One region of the Paenibacillus sp. ov031 genome, then DNA from elsewhere that is predicted to be linked to it. Evidence: a T-box and tRNA genes for the amino acid it is inferred to sense, from the RefSeq annotation. Region 1 holds a T-box; the other regions hold tRNA genes.

The links. A T-box is a leader RNA that pairs with one kind of tRNA and senses whether it is charged. The one in region 1 lies ahead of leuS (leucine--tRNA ligase), so its partner is inferred to be a tRNA-Leu.
Region 2: it encodes a tRNA-Leu, which carries the amino acid that the T-box ahead of leuS (leucine--tRNA ligase) is inferred to sense. The anticodon was not compared.
Region 3: it encodes a tRNA-Leu, which carries the amino acid that the T-box ahead of leuS (leucine--tRNA ligase) is inferred to sense. The anticodon was not compared.
Region 4: it encodes a tRNA-Leu, which carries the amino acid that the T-box ahead of leuS (leucine--tRNA ligase) is inferred to sense. The anticodon was not compared.

The regions. Positions count from the first base shown of each region.
Region 1 covers NZ_FRDO01000004.1:172,385-176,973, forward strand. Annotated here, with positions in the region: gene leuS (leucine--tRNA ligase) at 1-2,298, opposite strand, end outside; T-box leader at 2,370-2,636, opposite strand; gene BUA17_RS18290 (phosphotransferase family protein) at 2,735-3,691, opposite strand; gene BUA17_RS18295 (class I SAM-dependent DNA methyltransferase) at 3,870-4,589, opposite strand, start outside.
Region 2 covers NZ_FRDO01000007.1:352,983-357,571, reverse strand. Annotated here, with positions in the region: partial or broken gene BUA17_RS25445 (IS3 family transposase) at 1-264, shown strand, start outside; gene BUA17_RS25440 (hypothetical protein) at 379-615, opposite strand; gene BUA17_RS25435 (general stress protein) at 823-1,272, shown strand; tRNA gene BUA17_RS25430 (tRNA-Leu) at 1,510-1,595, shown strand; gene BUA17_RS25425 (insulinase family protein) at 1,876-4,589, shown strand, end outside.
Region 3 covers NZ_FRDO01000003.1:549,021-553,609, reverse strand. Annotated here, with positions in the region: gene BUA17_RS16450 (nitrogen regulation protein NR(II)) at 1-15, opposite strand, end outside; gene BUA17_RS16445 (hypothetical protein) at 43-246, opposite strand; gene BUA17_RS16440 (urease accessory protein UreF) at 524-1,225, opposite strand; tRNA gene BUA17_RS16435 (tRNA-Leu) at 1,647-1,729, shown strand; gene BUA17_RS16425 (glutathione peroxidase) at 1,880-2,356, opposite strand; cyclic di-AMP (ydaO/yuaA leader) riboswitch at 2,724-2,899, shown strand; gene BUA17_RS16420 (HAD family hydrolase) at 3,017-3,415, shown strand; gene BUA17_RS16415 (HAD family hydrolase) at 3,581-4,273, shown strand; gene BUA17_RS16410 (Nramp family divalent metal transporter) at 4,414-4,589, opposite strand, start outside.
Region 4 covers NZ_FRDO01000001.1:112,785-117,373, forward strand. Annotated here, with positions in the region: gene BUA17_RS31495 (hypothetical protein) at 235-489, shown strand; gene pelA (pectate lyase) at 402-1,193, shown strand; tRNA gene BUA17_RS00575 (tRNA-Leu) at 1,311-1,394, shown strand; gene BUA17_RS00580 (X2-like carbohydrate binding domain-containing protein) at 1,761-4,589, shown strand, end outside.

The sequences.
Region 1 (4,589 bases):
GGTTACAATTTTGCCATTCACTTGAACAACAATCTCCACTTCGGCGTCCACCGTCATGGACTCATCATACTCAGGCCAAGCTACGTAAGAGATTCCACCTTCATGACCGAGACGGCTCCACAGCTCCTCTGCCATATGCGGTGCCAGCGGTGACAACAGCTGTACAAAGTTCTCCATTGCTTCACGCGGCAGCGTATCTGCTTTGTACGCATCGTTGATGAAGATCATCAACTGGCTGATCGCTGTGTTGAAACGCAGATGTTCCATATCCTCTGTAACCTTTTTGATTGTCTTGTGTGCAGTCCGCTTGAACTCATCGGTTCCACCATCTGCTGTGATCTTGTCATTAATTGCACCTGTATCTTCATTGATGAACAGACGCCATACACGTGACAGGAAGCGGTGCATGCCCTCAACCCCGTTAGCGTTCCATGGTTTTGTCGCCTCCAGAGGCCCCATGAACATTTCATACAGACGCAATGTATCTGCACCGAATTCATTGACGATCTCATCCGGGTTAATAACATTACCACGGGATTTACTCATCTTCTCATTGTTGGTTCCCAGGATCATACCTTGGTTGACCAGTTTGTGGAACGGCTCTTTGGTATGCACCACACCCAGATCATACAGCACTTTATGCCAGAAACGAGCGTACAGCAAGTGAAGCACCGCGTGCTCTGCTCCCCCGATATACAGATCAACTGGCAGCCATTGCTGCTGTTTCTCCTGAGAGATCAGTTCCTTGTCATTGTGTGGATCAATAAAGCGCAGGTAATACCAGCAGCTACCGGCCCATTGTGGCATTGTGTTCGTCTCGCGACGTGCTTTCATTCCCGTTTCCGGATCTACGGTGTTAACCCATTCCGTAACATTCGCCAGTGGTGACTCTCCAGTGCCCGAGGGTTTGATCTGGTCAATATCCGGCAGCAGCAAAGGCAGTTGATCTTCCGGCACCGTCTTCATCGTTCCGTCTTCCAGATGCAGAATCGGGATTGGTTCACCCCAGTAACGCTGACGGCTGAACAGCCAATCGCGCAGACGATAGGTTACCTTGCCTTGCCCCTTACCATTCTCTTCCAACCAGGCAATCATCTTCGCAATCGCTTCTTCGTTGTTCAATCCGTTCAGGAAATCGGAGTTCACATGCGGTCCGTCTCCGGAATACGCTTCTTGTGTCACGTCGCCACCCTGTACAACCTCGATGATGTCCAGACCAAACTGTTTTGCAAACTCCCAGTCACGAGCGTCATGTCCCGGAACGGCCATGATCGCCCCTGTGCCGTATCCAGCCAGAACATAATCGGCGATCCAGATTGGCACCTTCGCTCCGTTTACCGGATTGATTGCATAAGTTCCTGTGAACACACCCGTTTTGTCTTTAGCCAAATCAGTACGTTCCAGATCACTCTTGCGAGCAGCCTGTTCCTGATATGCCTTGATTGCTTCACGCTGTTCAGCCGTTGTAATGACTTCAACCAGCTCATGCTCTGGTGCCAATACAGCATAGCTTGCACCAAACAAAGTATCTGCACGTGTCGTAAACACTTTAATAACTTCTTCATGACCCTCAATGGCAAAAGTAACTTCCGCCCCGGTCGATTTGCCGATCCAGTTGCGCTGCATATCCTTGATACTTTCCGACCAGTCCAGCTCTTCCAAGTCTTCCAGCAAACGCTCTGCATATTCCGTAATTCTCAATACCCATTGGCGCATCGGTTTACGAACGACCGGATGTCCACCACGCTCACTCTTACCGTCGATAACTTCTTCGTTCGCCAGTACCGTTCCCAAAGCTTCGCACCAGTTCACAGGCACTTCATCTACATAAGCCAGGCCTTTATTGTACAACTGGATGAAGATCCATTGCGTCCATTTGTAATAGTCAGGGTCTGTTGTGCTGATCTCCCGATCCCAGTCATATGAGAAACCCAGTGATTTGATCTGACGACGGAAATTGTCAATATTGCGGAATGTAATATCCCGTGGATGCTCACCAGTATCCAATGCATGCTGCTCAGCAGGCAGGCCGAAAGCGTCCCAACCCATTGGATGCAATACATTGAAACCGCGCATACGTTTGAAACGGGATACGATATCCGTTGCCGTATATCCTTCCGGGTGACCTACGTGCAGGCCTGAGCCGGATGGATACGGAAACATATCTAAGGCATAAAACTTCGGTTTAGCGGGATCTTCACCCGTTTTAAACGTTTTATTGTCATCCCAGTATTGCTGCCAACTTTTCTCCATGTCTTGTGGCTTATAGCCGTGTTTCGGCTGTTGATTCTCACTCATCTATTGTTCCTCCTCTGGTTATTCGCTTTTATTGCAACAAAAAAACCTCAGCATCCCGTAGCGTTTGCAGCGCTAGGGACGAGAGGTTGAATTCCCGTGGTACCACCCTAGTTAGCGGACGATCGTGCTTCGTCATCCACTCCCTTTGGACCTGTAACGGCGGTTAACCGATGCGGATTTCCATTCCTGAACCCGAGTGTTAATCAGTCGGTTGCAAGATGGTGTAATCACCGCATTTCTCCAAGGCGAGTTCGTGAAATACTGTCAACCGACTTGCACCAAGCGCCGGCTCTCTGTCATGTACAGGATTCACTACTGATCCTTATCATCGAAATATGTATACGATATGATCGGAAACATTATATAAAAAAGAAGCATTAAAGTCAATATTACACTGTCTGTTGAGTATAAGCAATGCTATGCATCAGTATACACATTAAGACGACTGAAATCGCTTGATTCCTTCTTCTAGATTATCAATCGACCACTGAATGTGTTCCTTGTTCTCGTATTGACGATACGGACACTCGATTCTCAGCGCCAGATCAAAATACAGATCATATAAACTTCTTCTTTTTCGTTCACTGTCTGTTGTAACTGCTCTACCATATCCTTTGAGGAATCCCGGTGTATTATTAAAATGACTGAAATAGTGCTCCATTAAAGGATCTGCCCAAAGGGAACGTTCGAAATCGATAATGGCGGTGATTTTCCCCGCCTCTACAAATACATTCCCATCCCACAAATCCCAATGTACAAGCACAGGCTCTTTGACATCATCCAGCACATCCGATTTCTCTTGAATCAAACGCTCCAGTTCCTCATAACGAATCGAAAATTCCACACCCGCTGCTTTGCTATCTGCAAGCATATCATCCATTAGGCTCATGAAAGCTTCTTTCCACGTTGTATAATGCGATTTCTTTGAAGAAAAGTAACCAAACTTCTCTCCTTTAATTTCATTGATCCGACGATTGTATGCACCCAGCTGCTGCTCTATGGATTCCTGCTCTTCTGCACTGTACTGATCTTTGACTTTGTTATACGGCGTTCCTGGCATGTACTCCATAATAAAATATTCTGCCGGAACCAGGGTGAGCGATGGATCATAGGCCAATACCCGAGGAACGGGTACATCCTGAAGTTCTGCCGCGAGTCGTAGTGCTTCAACCTCAGCAACCATGACATGCTGTTCGCAGCGCATCAGCTTAATGCCATTAGAAGGAGCTATTTTGAGTACAACCTTCTGTCCGTCTTTCTTGGTAATAAAGTAAGCGTGGTTTGCCCACCCGTCAATCATCTCTTTGTATTCTTGGACACCTGTGTTAAAGTGCTGCTGCACAATTCTGTCTAATTGTTCGGAAGTAAGCCTTGTTTTGTATGTACTTTCCATTCTGCATCCCACCCAGAATTTAATTTTTCAGGATTCTACTAATTAGAAAACGTTTTCCATCCAACTATTATGGCTTCCTTTAACCCCACTGGCAATAACTTTTATTACATATAAAAAAACATTCTTATAAACAAAGAACTGCCCTTATACATCATAAGGACAGTTCTTTATCTTAATCCTATTTCACGGCTACATAGAATAGACGCTGTGCGCCTTCTCCCGCCTCTTTCCACTCAAAATCAGCATATACACGTACATCTCTGAAGCCAGCCTTCGTGAGCTCCAGCTTCATCCAGTCCGGATCATACGCACGCTGAACATGAACCTCTTCAAACCGTTGGTACATATCCTTGCCGCTCTCAGCCACACGCGAAAAGATACTTAGATGATGCTCAATCTCACACCGTTCATGATCCATATCACAGGTCCAAATATACGATACGGAGCGTTCGTCCAACACAAATGGTTGCTCCTCTTCGTATCGAATAAGGGTATTCGGATGATGTACATCGAACAGGAATGTGCCCTCCGGCTTTAGCATCTCGTAAGTACGCTGAAAGGTACGGACGATATCCTCTTTTTCAAGCAGATAATTCACGCAATCACAGAACGATATCACCGAGTCCACAGGCTCCGGCACTCTCCAGTCCCGCATATCCTGCTGCACCCAGCGGACACTGCCTTCCCGATATAAGCGGTGGCCTTGAGGCGTGGCCTCCATTTTACTGCGTGCAACAGACAGCATGTCCGCTGACAGGTCAATACCTGTAACTTCAAAGCCGGAGTTCACCAGTGGGATCGTAATTGAGCCGGTTCCACAGCCCAGTTCAGCCACACTTTTCGGCATGCCATGCCGTTCCCAAGCCGTTCTCGCAAACCTTATCCAGTCCGGATAAGG
Region 2 (4,589 bases), on a different contig from region 1:
AAGCAGTATCAACATGCTTTGAAGGAACGGGCGATTATCCAGAGCATGTCACGCAAAGGAAATTGTTACGATAACGCAGTAATGGAGAACTTCTTTGGCATTATGAAGTCAGAATTTCTCTATCTTAATGAGTTTGAAAGTCTAGATGACTTCAAGCAAGAACTAGCACAATACATCGATTACTACAATCACAAACGCATTAAGTCAAAATTAAAAGGCATGAGCCCGGTACAATACCGAATTCATGCCATACAGGTTGCATAAAAATATTTGTCTAACTTTAAGGGGTCACTTCACGATACGTCTGGTTTTATTTTATGAAGGGCGAAATAAACACGTCTAGTTCACGTATAAATACATGAAGTACTTGTTCCCTGTTTACAGATCAGCCGTACACAACTGCATTCCACTTAAATGGTGAGAGCGAATGCTTAACAGACGTGTGACTTGTTCCACTTCGTCGAATGGAATCCACAGGCTTCCGTGGACTGTCCGTAAGGAGAGAATGGAAGCATCGGCTGTACGTTCCGGAAATCCAGTTACCGTTTGTCCACTTGTATTACGAACGATGATTTGTTGTTTGCGTCGAATGGCAATTTCTACCTCTTTTTTCATATGTCATTGCTCCTGGTTATGGAATAGTAATTCGATATGTCAATAATTTCAATGGTTAATTTGTCTTCTTTATCTAGTCTATCAGAACTAGGTATAGATTTCCAGATCAGAAATTAAATTTTACATAGGTGAAAGGACTTATTATGTGCTCTGCGTTTTTGAAGAAGCAACCAGGGTTATATAAGGGTAAAAGGAGGGGGATGTATAATGACACAATTGCTGATCGGACTCGTACGCACGGAGAATGAAGCCATTATCATGTTAAATAAATTGAAAGAGGAAGGTATAGCAGATAAATATTTGGGTGCGGTAGCCAAAGAACAGGTTAATCTCGAAGTGGTAAGCGAGAAGACTGGTTTGCCTATGCCTCTGAAGGGCGCAGGATCAGACGGTGCACTAGGCGTGCTTAAAGGGGTGCTTGCTGGTCTGGGCAAGCGGATGGATCAGACGATATCCATCGGAAAAGCGGTACGCAAACTTGCAGGCAACGAGATTGGAAATGAGACGGATGATCTGGTGCTTACCTTAACAGAAGCAGGGGTCTCTGAAGAAGATGCTAATTACTATGAAGATTGGCTGGTGCAGGGGCATATCCTGGTGGTTGTGGAGTGCAGCGAGGAAGAGGCAGCCCGAATTGAACCTATTCTTCTTTTTTAGTTTAATTTAAGCCTGATTTTAGGTTTCTTTAATGTTGGGGAGGTATTCTTATTTCACACCTCCCTTAATATAGATGGTTTAAAGAAAGTTCGGGACCGCAACTCGATCTTTCTAGGCACTGCTCGCTAACGCTGGCAGTGCCTGTTTCATTTTTTTTGGATAATTTTATATTAAGGTATTGCAAAGCTATAAATTTCATGGTAAGATATTTCTTGTCGCCAAGAAATACATACCCATGCCGGGGTGGCGGAATTGGCAGACGCACAGGACTTAAAATCCTGCGGTAGGTGACTACCGTACCGGTTCGATCCCGGTCCTCGGCATCTTAAGAAAAGATCGCATGACACTTGTTAAACAAGTTGTTCATGCGATCTTTTTTTTGTTTGGAAATTTTAATTTTTATGATTTTCTGCTGTACCATTCAGTTCATAAACATTAAAAAACGATAATACATATCAGATGACATCTGTGGTGCTGCCCGTTAGGAAGACATGCAACGATAGTGTATACTATCCGTAGGCATAAATTACCTTTAACTTTGAACTTGAAGAACTCAAGGTTGCATATCAAACTAAACAATTTTATGGACGGAGGACTCGACCCATGTTGAAACAGCTTAAGCCCTATAAGGTGCTGCAGGAACGCAGAATCGAAGAGTTGAAGTCAGATGCGTATCTCCTGGAACATCAGAAATCCGGAGCCAAAATTGTACTCTTATCTAATCAGGATGATAATAAAGTGTTCAGTATCGGTTTCCGTACTCCTCCGGAAGACAATACAGGTGTAGCTCACATTCTGGAACATTCCGTACTGTGTGGCTCCAAGAAATTTCCGGCCAAGGATTCCTTTGTTGAGTTGCTGAAGGGTTCTCTTAATACATTTCTGAATGCGATGACATATCCAGATAAAACGATCTATCCGATTGCAAGTCGGAATGATCATGACTTCCATAACCTGATGGATATTTATCTGGATGCGGTACTCCACACAAATATTTATAATAATGAAAAAATATTTCTACAGGAGGGTTGGAATTACAACCTGACCTCAGCTGAAGATGAGTTAACCTATAACGGCGTTGTATATAACGAGATGAAGGGTGCTTTTTCTTCACCGGAACGGATTGTACGCAGGGAAGTTCTGAATTCACTTTTCCCGGATACTACATATTCCTGTGAATCAGGCGGATTTCCCGATGCCATTCCCGATCTGACTTATCAAGGTTTGCTGGATTTCCACTCCAGATACTATCATCCGTCCAACAGCTTCATTTATTTGTATGGGGATATGGATATGGAAGAGAAATTGCAGTGGTTAGATGAGAACTATCTGAGTGAATATGATCGAATTGAGATTGATTCTGCCATTCAGCTTCAACCTGCATTCGGAGAAAGAGTGGACGCAGTCAAGACATATTCTGCCGGAAGTACCGAATCAGAAGTGGATAACAGCTTTTTGACCTATAATGCGGTCATTGGAACAAGTCTGGACAAGGAATTAAACATCTCGTTTCAAATTTTGCTGTACGCATTGCTTAACGCTCCAGGAGCGGTTCTGAAGCAGGCTTTATTGGATAAGGGCATTGCGAAAGATGTATATGGTACGTATGATGACAGCCTGTATCAGCCCGTGTTCACCGTTGGATTGAAGAAGAGCAATCTGGCGAGCAAAGAAGATTTTCTGGGGACGGTAAAAGAGGTGCTTGAGCGTGTTGTGAAAGAAGGTTTTGATCCAAAAGCGCTGCTCGCAGGTATCAATTCCTATGAGTTCAACCACCGTGAAGCGGATTATGGAAGAATGCCCAAAGGATTAATCTACGGTTTCTCCTCATTGCAAAGCTGGCTGTATGATGTCGAAGCGCCATTTACTCATTTGGAAGCGAATGACGTATTCGCCGAGCTCAGAACGAAGATGACCGAGGGTTACTTTGAGAAGTTGATTGAGACGTATTTACTGCAAAATACACATACTTCTTTCGTTGCTGTCACGCCGGATAAAGGATTGAACGCACGCAAAGAGGAGGCGCTGAAAGCACATCTGAAATCAGTTCAGGCTGGACTGAGTCAGGAAGAGATTCAGCAACTCATTCAGAGAACCGAGGCTCTCGCCGAGTACCAGAATGCACCATCAACCAAGGAACAACAGCAGGTCATTCCGACGTTGTCGATAGAGGATATTGAACCGAAAGCATCGACGCTGTATCAGACGGTAAATCAGGTCGAAGGTACAACGGTACTGCACCATAATATCTATACGAATGGGATCGGTTATCTGAGACTGTTGTTCGATATTAAGGAAGTCCCACGGCGTTTGCTGCCGTATGTTGGATTGCTGAAAAGTGTGCTCGGTTACGTCGACACTCAGAATTTCTCATTTAATGAATTGTCGAATGAGATTCACATTCATTCCGGGGGCATTCATAGTGGCATCGGTACGTATGCGAACGCGCAGGAGCACCGTGATTTCAAGGCTACGTATGAATTCAACGCCAAAGTACTCTATGACAAACTTGGATTTGCTTTTGACATGATCAAGGAAATTGTGTTTACGTCCAAATTTGATGATTCGAAGCGTTTATACGAAATTATTGCCCAGTTGAAAGGTAACTTGCAGCGCAATCTGATCAGCGGAGGGCATTCAGTGGGAATTGGCCGTTCGACCTCTAAACACTCGGCTGTCGCAGACTTCAGGGAAGCGGTTAGTGGCATCGCCTTTTACCAGTGGCTTGAGGAGCTTCAGGCGAACTTTGAGGCTAGAAAAGAAGAACTGTCGACCAGCCTTCAATCGTTGACTAGCTTTATTTTCAGACCGGAAAACTTGCTGGTGAGTTACACTGCGGATGATCAGGGATATGCGGGCTTGGAGAACCAGGTATCCGATTTGAAAGCGAAACTGTTCACCCAAGATGTTGCCAAAGAAAAAGAGGCATTTACACCTGTACATCATAAAGAAGGATTCAGATCTCCATCTGAAGTCCAATATGTCGTTCAAACAGGTAATTTTATCGATAAAGGGTATTCGTACACCGGCTCGCTGCGTGTTTTGCAGGGGATTCTATCTCTGGATTACTTGTGGAATAATATCAGAGCCAAGGGCGGAGCATACGGCTGCATGTCAGGTTTCAGACGTAACGGAGACAGCTATGTAGCATCGTACCGCGACCCGAATCTCGAAAAAACATACAAAGTTTATGAAGAGATGCCGCAATACCTGAAGGATTTCAAAGCAGATAAACGGGAAATGACAAGATATATCATTGGCGCCATCCAGGACCTCGATACACCAAGGACCCCTTATGGCGAAGGATCATTCTCTCT
Region 3 (4,589 bases), on a different contig from region 1:
TATTAAGTATCTCATGAAATGAGCTCCTCCTTGGCAGAAATCTTATCTTAAATCATCTGGAATTTCCAAGATGTCTGCGACCTGGTTCCTGAACCGGGTTGCTTTGCGGGTACCGTGAATGAGATTGGACAGACGATATGGCGGAATGCCATACTGTTCACAAAATGTCTTTTGGTCGACCTGGAGTTCGGTTAGTCGTCGTTTAATGGCCCATCCGAAAGGAGTCACAGGTTTCTTTTTGTTCAAAAGGGTTCACCCCTCGTTGGAATGTAGTGTTCAGCTGGTTATTCTTGGTGTAAAATATATAGATATGCGAGCTGTATGTTTTATTATATACGCATTTGCGTCATCTAACAATTAAAAAAGACGGAAATAAGTGTATTTTAATATGTTAAATGGCGTAAATGCGTTAAATAGACAAAATAAATGACATAAAAAACACGCCAGCAATGAGGTTGCGGCGTGTTTTTTTATATTTTACTGTGTGAGGAGGTGGGTTGTGTGAAGAAAAAGGGGATGGGAATTAGGCTCTGTATGCGTGAAGCCCTGCTCCAAGCATGTGAAAGCTTGGAAACAACGTTTTCATGGACAATGAGGTCGGTTGTACCGGTCCATCCGCAGCGGAGGCGCTGACGGTATCCCATTCATGCTCCAGGTCTGCGGCCAGGCGAACCAGCAGGTCCTGGGTTGTATCGGTGTTAAGGGGAATCACTTTGGAGGCTTCGGTTATGCAGGCACTCATGGCTGAATGCAGATAACCAAGGACCGCCTCCTCGACAGGGATTTCGAGGTGGTGGTTAATCCAGGCGTGAACAGTGGGGAGACAGCCAACAGATTCATACTTAGCCAGCGTTTGTTCGAGATGGCTAAAATCAATCCAGGGGTGTAGTGCGCGAGCTAGCTTAATTAGTCGTTTGCCCATAATGGAGGCATGTTCTCTAAGATTGACTGGGGTGCGCTGGACATGAACGAGTTTGTCGATGAGGGCTGTACGCCATGCGTCCTTGTGATCTGCGGCGGTGTATATGCCTTTAATCGCCATACCTTCCAGACGCACGATGCTGGGATGCAATTGACAGCGCATGAATGATTCGAGATCTTCAACACTACGAATGGTACCTTCAGCGATATGGGCATCCATACCGAAGGAATGGGTGAACCCTCCGACCTGGATAGAGGAATCAAGCAGTTTGACATAATCGAGCAGCTTATTCCCACGGTTCACAATCTTTCGCCTCCTACGGTTCGTTAAATGTTATGTTAAATAACATTTATACTCCTTTTTGGTTCGCTATATGTTTGTAAATCCGAATTATATGATATATATATTCACATAAATATCCGCTTTTTGTCAATAGTTTCTTTGTTTTTTGAATATTAAATCTATTTAGTGTTATTTTATATAACTTTATGAGTTACTTTATACTAAGGGATATGAAGGATGGTAATACAAATAAAGTAGAGTGATCGGCCTAATCGGGTATACAAACGGGATTAAATTTAATCATATGCACTTCGTAGGAGAAAATGACGAGATTATACGATTTATGGAAGGAAAAGCGCAGTTAAAATGATATTTAGAAAAATGCTTTACTTTTAAACATGAACCGGGTATAATCAATTTTGTTGCCGATTATTTACGACATGCGGTCGTGGTGGAATGGCAGACACGCTATCTTGAGGGGGTAGTGGGTGTATACCCGTGGAGGTTCGAGTCCTCTCGACCGCATCATAAGAACGATAAAGAAGAAGCTTCCCGTATGGGAAGCTTCTTTTTTTTGTTTTATTTACAGTACAGATGGGCCAGACAAAAAAAGGTCACCCGTTTCCCCTGAATGCATGCTCATTCTGTCTGCTGGGGTCGGATGGCCTTTACTTGTTATTTAAGCAAATCTTTGATGTCCGCTTCAATTTTATCAGGTGTTGTTTTGGGAGCATACCGTTTCAGAACACGTCCGTTCTGATCCACAAGGAATTTGGTGAAGTTCCATTTGATGGCTTTGGAGCCGAGTACGCCTGGCGCTTCTTTGGTAAGGTGCTGGAAAAGAGGGTGAGCGCTTGAACCATTCACATCGATCTTCTCAAACATCGGGAAGCTAACACCATAGTTCATCTGGCAGAACTCGGCAATATCATCAGAAGAGCCTTTTTCCTGTGCAAACTGGTTGCTTGGAAAACCAAGAACTTCGAATGGGGAGTCTTTAAACTTATCCTGAAGCTCTTGCAGACCTTTGAATTGAGGTGTGAGGCCGCATTGGCTTGCTGTATTCACGATAAGCAGTACTTTGTCACGATAGTTGGACATTTCAACTTCCTGACCGCGAAGGGTGTTTACTTTGTAGTCGTAGACTGACATGAAAATCGCCTCCATTTCATATTCTTCTTTCTTCTATTATATTGATTACAATTAAATAATGCAAAATTAATATTGCTTTTTTAACTTAATTTGAAGCTGTCGTGTATGATCTGTGACTGATTTGCTACCTGAATTTCGCTAAAGAGAGAATTAGAGAGCTTTGATGAGATGGGTAGAGAATGGATACGTTGTAAGCGCTATTATTGATGTGAAATGGCAAAAATCCGTCGATTCGGTGATCTGCGCAGACTTTACACCAATATGGCACGGGTGTATGATTCATATCGTAATTCCAATTTAAATTAAATTTTACATGAAAAACGAAACAAACGATAATATCGCTCTGATTAATGATTATAAAAGAACGATGTTTTAATCGCTGAGTTTCCATTCATTCATGGGTGGGAAACGGGGGAACCAACAGGATGAACTGTCTAGGACAGTAGGCATCCATGGGGTGAATTTTCCGGTGACAGCCGGAAATAGGGCGACTCTCGCGCCCGAATCCGTCAGCTAACCTCGTAAGCGTTAAAGGGAGAGGCAACAAGCCGTACGCTGGTTCATAGTGTCTTTTTGCTATGGATTATTGAAGAAGCGTCCGGGAGGCCTTGGTCCCCCACGCTTCTTTTTTGTTGTCTTTTCACGCCAAGGGAGGAACGAATGATGGATAAAGAGATGATCTTAGTGACTGCTCCAAATGAAGCAGGACGTAAATTTATCAAATTGCTGATGTACAAAAAAATGCCGTTTGCCGTTCTGACCAACAGTGCAGGGGAAGAGCGCAGGCTCCGGAGAATCGGTGTGGAGCATGTCATTCGCATGAACACAGCTGCTGCTCAGAAATGGTTTTTGCCGCAAGGTAGTGTCGGCAATGTTTTTATTTTTGAAAATAGCCTAAACCTGACCTGTCGATATTTGCAGATCTGCCGCTCCTGGACATCCAAGTCCCTGTGTGTCATTACGGAACAAAGCCACCCCAAAGGGATCTATCGGGGAATGGGAGCAGACCGTATTGTATATTCCTTGAATGGGGAAGTTGGGTTTCTACTGAATGGCTAGTGGCTAGTACTATTCCTGTGATTGATCCAGTGTCAGCTGCCTGTTATAATTGAAATCATAAATAAACGGAAACTTGAGGAGACTCATGCATGTTGGTGGGTCTTCTTTTTTATGGTTTGGGAAATAGGGATATGGATTTCCTGTGGCTAACGAGGAGGAATAGGCGTGCCGGATGTACGTGGAATACAATGGTTGTTCTTTGATGTGGGGGATACGCTCGTGGACGAATGGGAGCCGGTAGATGATATTATCGGTCAGTTCGTTCGTGAAGCTTGTGCGCTCGGTTATCAGGTGGAGATGCAGACGGTGCGAGATATATTTGCCGCCTCTTACCGAAATTACGAGCAATGGCCGATGAAATTGGCTATTCGTACCCTTATCAGCGATGAGGGGCACCGGGAACAGATACAGGAGAAGCTAAAGTTCCGCAAAGAGCTTGAGCGCCCCTTTGCGTCAGCCGACGCTGTTCTCCAGACGTTGTCGCAACACTATAAGATTGGTATCATTGCCAATCAGAGTCCGGGGACGGAAAATCGGCTGGATAGCTACGGCTTGCGCAAGTATGTGGATGTGCTGGCCTGTTCGGCTGAAGAAGGAGTGTCCAAGCCTGATCCTGAATTGTATGCTGTAGCGTTGAAACAGGCGGGATGCAAACCTGAGGAAGCGGTCATGATCGGCGACAGGATTGATAATGATATTATTCCGGCTAAGAAGCTGGGTATGCACACGATCCGGATTTTGCAGGGTTATGGTAGATTCCAGCCGGAGCTTGCGGATGCAGAGCGTCCAGACTGGACTATTGAATCACTGGAGGAACTTCTTCCATTGTTAATGGTAACTCAAAATTCAGACAACTAAATAAGAGCAGTATTTAAGATCTAATCGGTATAATTAGGCTGCTGCTCAAACATATAAAAGGCTGATCGTCTCAAGGGGTACGTTACTTGAGTTGATCAGCCTTTTTGATTTAGACAAAATACCGCGTAGTTCCGTTTAACCTAGAACAACAGAATGGTCTGGATAATCAGATACACATTCAGGACAACGATAACTCCGGCAATGATCCAGGAGATGATTTTGAGCCACAGCTTGTTGGCAAAAGCCCCCATGCTTTTTTTGTCACTCGTAAACATTACCAGCGGAATGACGGCAAAGGGTAGCTGCAGAGACAGCA
Region 4 (4,589 bases), on a different contig from region 1:
GATGATTTATTGGCTTTCTCACATTTCGATTAGACGATACCTATAGGTTAAGATAAAGAATTTGTTACATATTGTTGCAATTATTGACAAAATTTATTGTTTTGCATAGAATTCTTTTTGTATAATCCACTTATTGGATGAAAAGAAATAGTTTGAGTTTAAAAACAAATATAAGGAGGGGAGACGCTCAAGGAAAACAGTTTGCAGAAAATGAATTGGGGAGTGTTCTAAACGATGTTGAAGGCACAAGCAAGGTTTGCATCTTTGGTAATGGCATGTACAATGATTTTCTCTGTTGTCGGAATGGTATTTCAGCCTGCTGCTAAGGTATCTGCTGCAGACGCATCTGGAACGACAGCAAGTATCTCAGATATTTTGAAGAATCAACGTCCTGACGGGGGATGGAAGAAGGATTACAAAAAACAAGTGGTGAGTGGGCCAAATCTACAATTGATAATAAAGCTACATACTCAGAAATTAGAAGATTAGCCAAGGAATTTAAAAAGACAAATGATCCGCGATATTCGGCTGCTGCCATCAAAGGAATCAACTTTTTGTTAAATATGCAGTACTCCAATGGAGGATGGCCACAAGTATACCAGAGCTCAGGCTATCACAAACACATTACCTTCAACGACGATGCCATGATTAATGTCATGTACATGCTGGATGAAGTAGGTGCACGTAAAGGTGATTTCTCATTCATCGACAGCTCTCTTGCGGATCGCAGTAAAAAATCAGTTGCCAAAGGTGTAGATGCTATTCTCAATACACAGGTTGTAGCAAATGGTAAACTGACTGCATGGGGACAGCAGCATGATTCCAGCTCCCTAAAACCTGCAGGAGCAAGGATTTATGAAGTGCCTTCTCTAAGTGCTGGAGAGAGCAGTACGATTGTAAAGTTTTTGAAAACAAGACCGTCGAACTCGAAAATTAAGGCTTCCATTCAAGCGGCAGAAGCCTGGTTCAACAACGTGAAAATTACAGGATACAAGTATGTCAGAGAAAACGGAGATAGCAAACTCGTAGCTGATTCAGGTGCATCGCCAATTTGGGCACGTTTTTACGAAATTGGAACGGATAAACCGATCTTCGTAGGACGTGATGGGGTTGTGAAATACAAACTCAGCGATATCGATAAGGAAAGAAGAGGCGGGTATGCCTGGTATGGCAACTGGCCTTCAAAGATATAATTTATAAAAAGCTTTATCATTGAGGCGAAATTATATTTTTTTTGTTGACACTAATTACCTGCACATGATATATTATCTCTTGTCGCCGCGATATAATTTCTCGGAGATAAGACATACGCGGTCGTGGCGGAATTGGCAGACGCGCACGGTTCAGGTCCGTGTGGGCTAACCCCCGTGGAGGTTCGAGTCCTCTCGACCGCATCATATGTAACACGAAAAAGGTTCCGAGAATGGCATTGCTGCCACTCTCGGGACCTTTTTTATTTGTTTACAGATTTTGATCTTTGCTTTTCCTGATTCTTTTCAACCCATTCCCTCGGCTTGAGCAAAGATGAAGCTTCCATTTGTTTATTTATCCATTAATGGAAATATGTTTGTTCTGCGACGGTTTGCCCCTATATTTCAGGTTAATTGTACGTAAAATACCGAATTGTACCTATCTTGGGAATGCCTCATCCACTATTCTCTTCTCGTGTGGAAGCGCTATCAACAGGAATTTGAATGACCAAATTCAGAGGGGGTAGGGATAATTTGAAACGAATCGGAAAAAGGATGGCAATGTGTTTCATGGTATTTATGATTGCGGCGGTGCAGTTCGGGATTATGGGAACGACAGGTAATGTGGCACAAGCAGCAGATAAGAGTCTGGCCCAAAAGCCGTATATGGGTTGGAGCAGTTACAGCATGCAGGTATATGACGGGCCGGGTAACTGGACATCGGCCGAGAGTATAAAGAAGCAATCGGACGCCATGCGTGAGAAGCTTCAAGCCCATGGATATGAATACATTAATATTGATGCTGGCTGGAACGGTGACGAAGATGAATACGGCCGTCCTATTCCGAGTACTGTTCTTTATCCAAATGGATTTCAGGAGGTCATTGATTACGTCCATAATAACGGACAGAAGATCGGAATCTATCTGATTCCGGGATTATCAATCACCGCCTATGATAAAAATCTTGAGGTTTATGGGTCGGGCGGGGCATGTCGTATGCAAGATATTGCAGTAAAACCGCTCGTTGTTATGGATGCTTGGGATTCGTACACGTACAAAATTGATTTTTCGAACCCTTGCTCACAGAAGTACATTGACTCCATCGCGGATCTTCTTGGCGAGTGGGGTATCAACTTTGTCAAATTCGACAGTGTGACGCCAGGATCGGGAATCAATAATCTGAGCCGGGATGCACGTGGTGATGTGGAGGCATGGTCCAAAGCCCTGGACAGAAATAACATCTGGTTTGAGCTTTCCTGGGCGCTTGATCACAATTACGTGGACTTCTGGAAAAAGTATGCAAACGGCTGGAGGATCGACTGGGACGTTGAAGCTTACGACAGCAGTAAGGGATTGACCGAATGGTCGAGTATTTCCCGCTTGTTCCCCATCGCTGCCCTCTGGTGGCGGGATGCAGGTCCCGGAGGCTGGAACGACTTCGATTCACTGAATGTCGGGAATGGCTCGATGGATGGTCTGACCAAGGTTGAGCGGCAAACGGCCACGACCTTCTGGTCTATCTCTTCAGCACCGCTTTATACAGGTGATGATTTAACAAGGCTGGACAGCTATGGATTGGAATTGCTTACGAATGACGAAGTCATTGCCGTCAATCAGGCTGGACGTCCAGGCCATCCGGTTTCCATGGAGACCAAGCAGCAGGTTTGGTATGCCAATAACGGAGATGGTACTTACAGTGTAGCCTTGTTCAATTTGGGCGACCAGAGTGCGGAGGTAAAAGTCAAATGGAGCGATCTTGGCCTCAACGGTCCGGCTTCTGTCCGTGATCTCTGGAGCCATTCCGAGCTGGGGAATTTTAATCATGAATTCAGTGGCGGCGTGCTAGAACCCCATGCTTCCCGGATGCTTAAAGTAACCGCACTGAACGGCACATCAGCCGTCAATGACGATGATACAGGCATGCTCTATAGCGGGGATTGGCAGCGCAACGGGGGCAAGGAGCAGACAGATGGGAGACAGGATCTGAGCATAGCGATTACGGATTCCTCTGGCACTGGTCCAGCGAATAGCAGTCAAGGGGGTGCCTTGGACGCTGAAGCTGACAATGCTGTAAATTCAATCTCTGTGGAAGATGCCACTGTTACCAATGAGGTCTACATTAATGATGATGACAGCAGTATTAAATACACGGGCTCATGGAACTCCAATACCGGCAGAAGTTACGGTGATTACAATGGCGATGTGCATTTTACTGAAAAAGACGGCGATTATTTTGAGTATAGTTTCACGGGCACAGGCATTGAACTGCTGACGGAGAAGGATAAAGACCAAGGAGACATGATTGTCACCCTCGATAATGGAGCATCTGAAACTGTAAACGCCTATACCAGTGGAGAAAGGGAAGTCCAGCAGGTTTTGTACAGCAAACTTGATTTGGACAACGGCCCACATACCTTGAAGGTGGTCAAGGGCTCGGGCCAGTATATGTTGCTGGATGCGCTTAGAGTAACCATGGAAATTCCTCCTGGAGGGCAGAACAGCACCATTAGTCCGACCTCTGCAAACTTTGACAAGGAGACGGAACAACAGAAGGATGTCACCGTGAGGCTGTCCTTGAACGGCAATATGCTGACCGGCGTTGAAAATGATGGGGTGCTGCTCAGTGATGACGACTACACGGTGGTCAATGACAAGCTGACTATCAGGAAGCAGTACCTCACGCAGCTGCCTAAAGGGACAACGAGTCTAAACGTAATCTTTAGCGCGGGTGATCCCCAGTCTTTGGCAATAAGGATCAGCGATACTACGGGCATTCGATTTATAATGATCAATAACGACGATCCGGCAATCAAGTACAACGGCTCCTGGTCACGAAGCACTGGCAGAGGTTTGGGTGACTATAAGGACGATGTGCAGTATACCGAAAAAAACGATGATTCTTTTGAATACACCTTCAAGGGAACGGGGATCCAGTTATTTACGGAGGTTGACCAGTCACAGGGAGACATGGATATCTATGTTGACGACCAATTCAAGGAAACAGTCAGCGCCCATCGTAACGGTCGGCTGGCACAGCAGAACCTGTACAGCATATCGGGGCTGCCGGATGGGCAGCACACGCTCAAGGCAGTGAAGAAATCGGGGGAGTATATGCTGCTCGATATGCTCAAAGTTGAGCTTCCGAATCTAATTAATCCGGTAACCGCGGATTTCGACAAGTCAGCTTCCGCTCAGACAGACATTGATGTGACGCTGCTGCAACAGGTGGAAAGCTTCAGTGGTATTACTAACGGATCACTTGATCTGGTTCCGGGGTCCGATTATACAGTTGCAGGGAACCGAGTTACACTGAAAAAATCGTATCTTGCTGCGCAGTCAGTGGGGACGCTGAACCTCAGCTTTGCCTTCGGCGGTGATTATCTCAATGATGTGCATTCC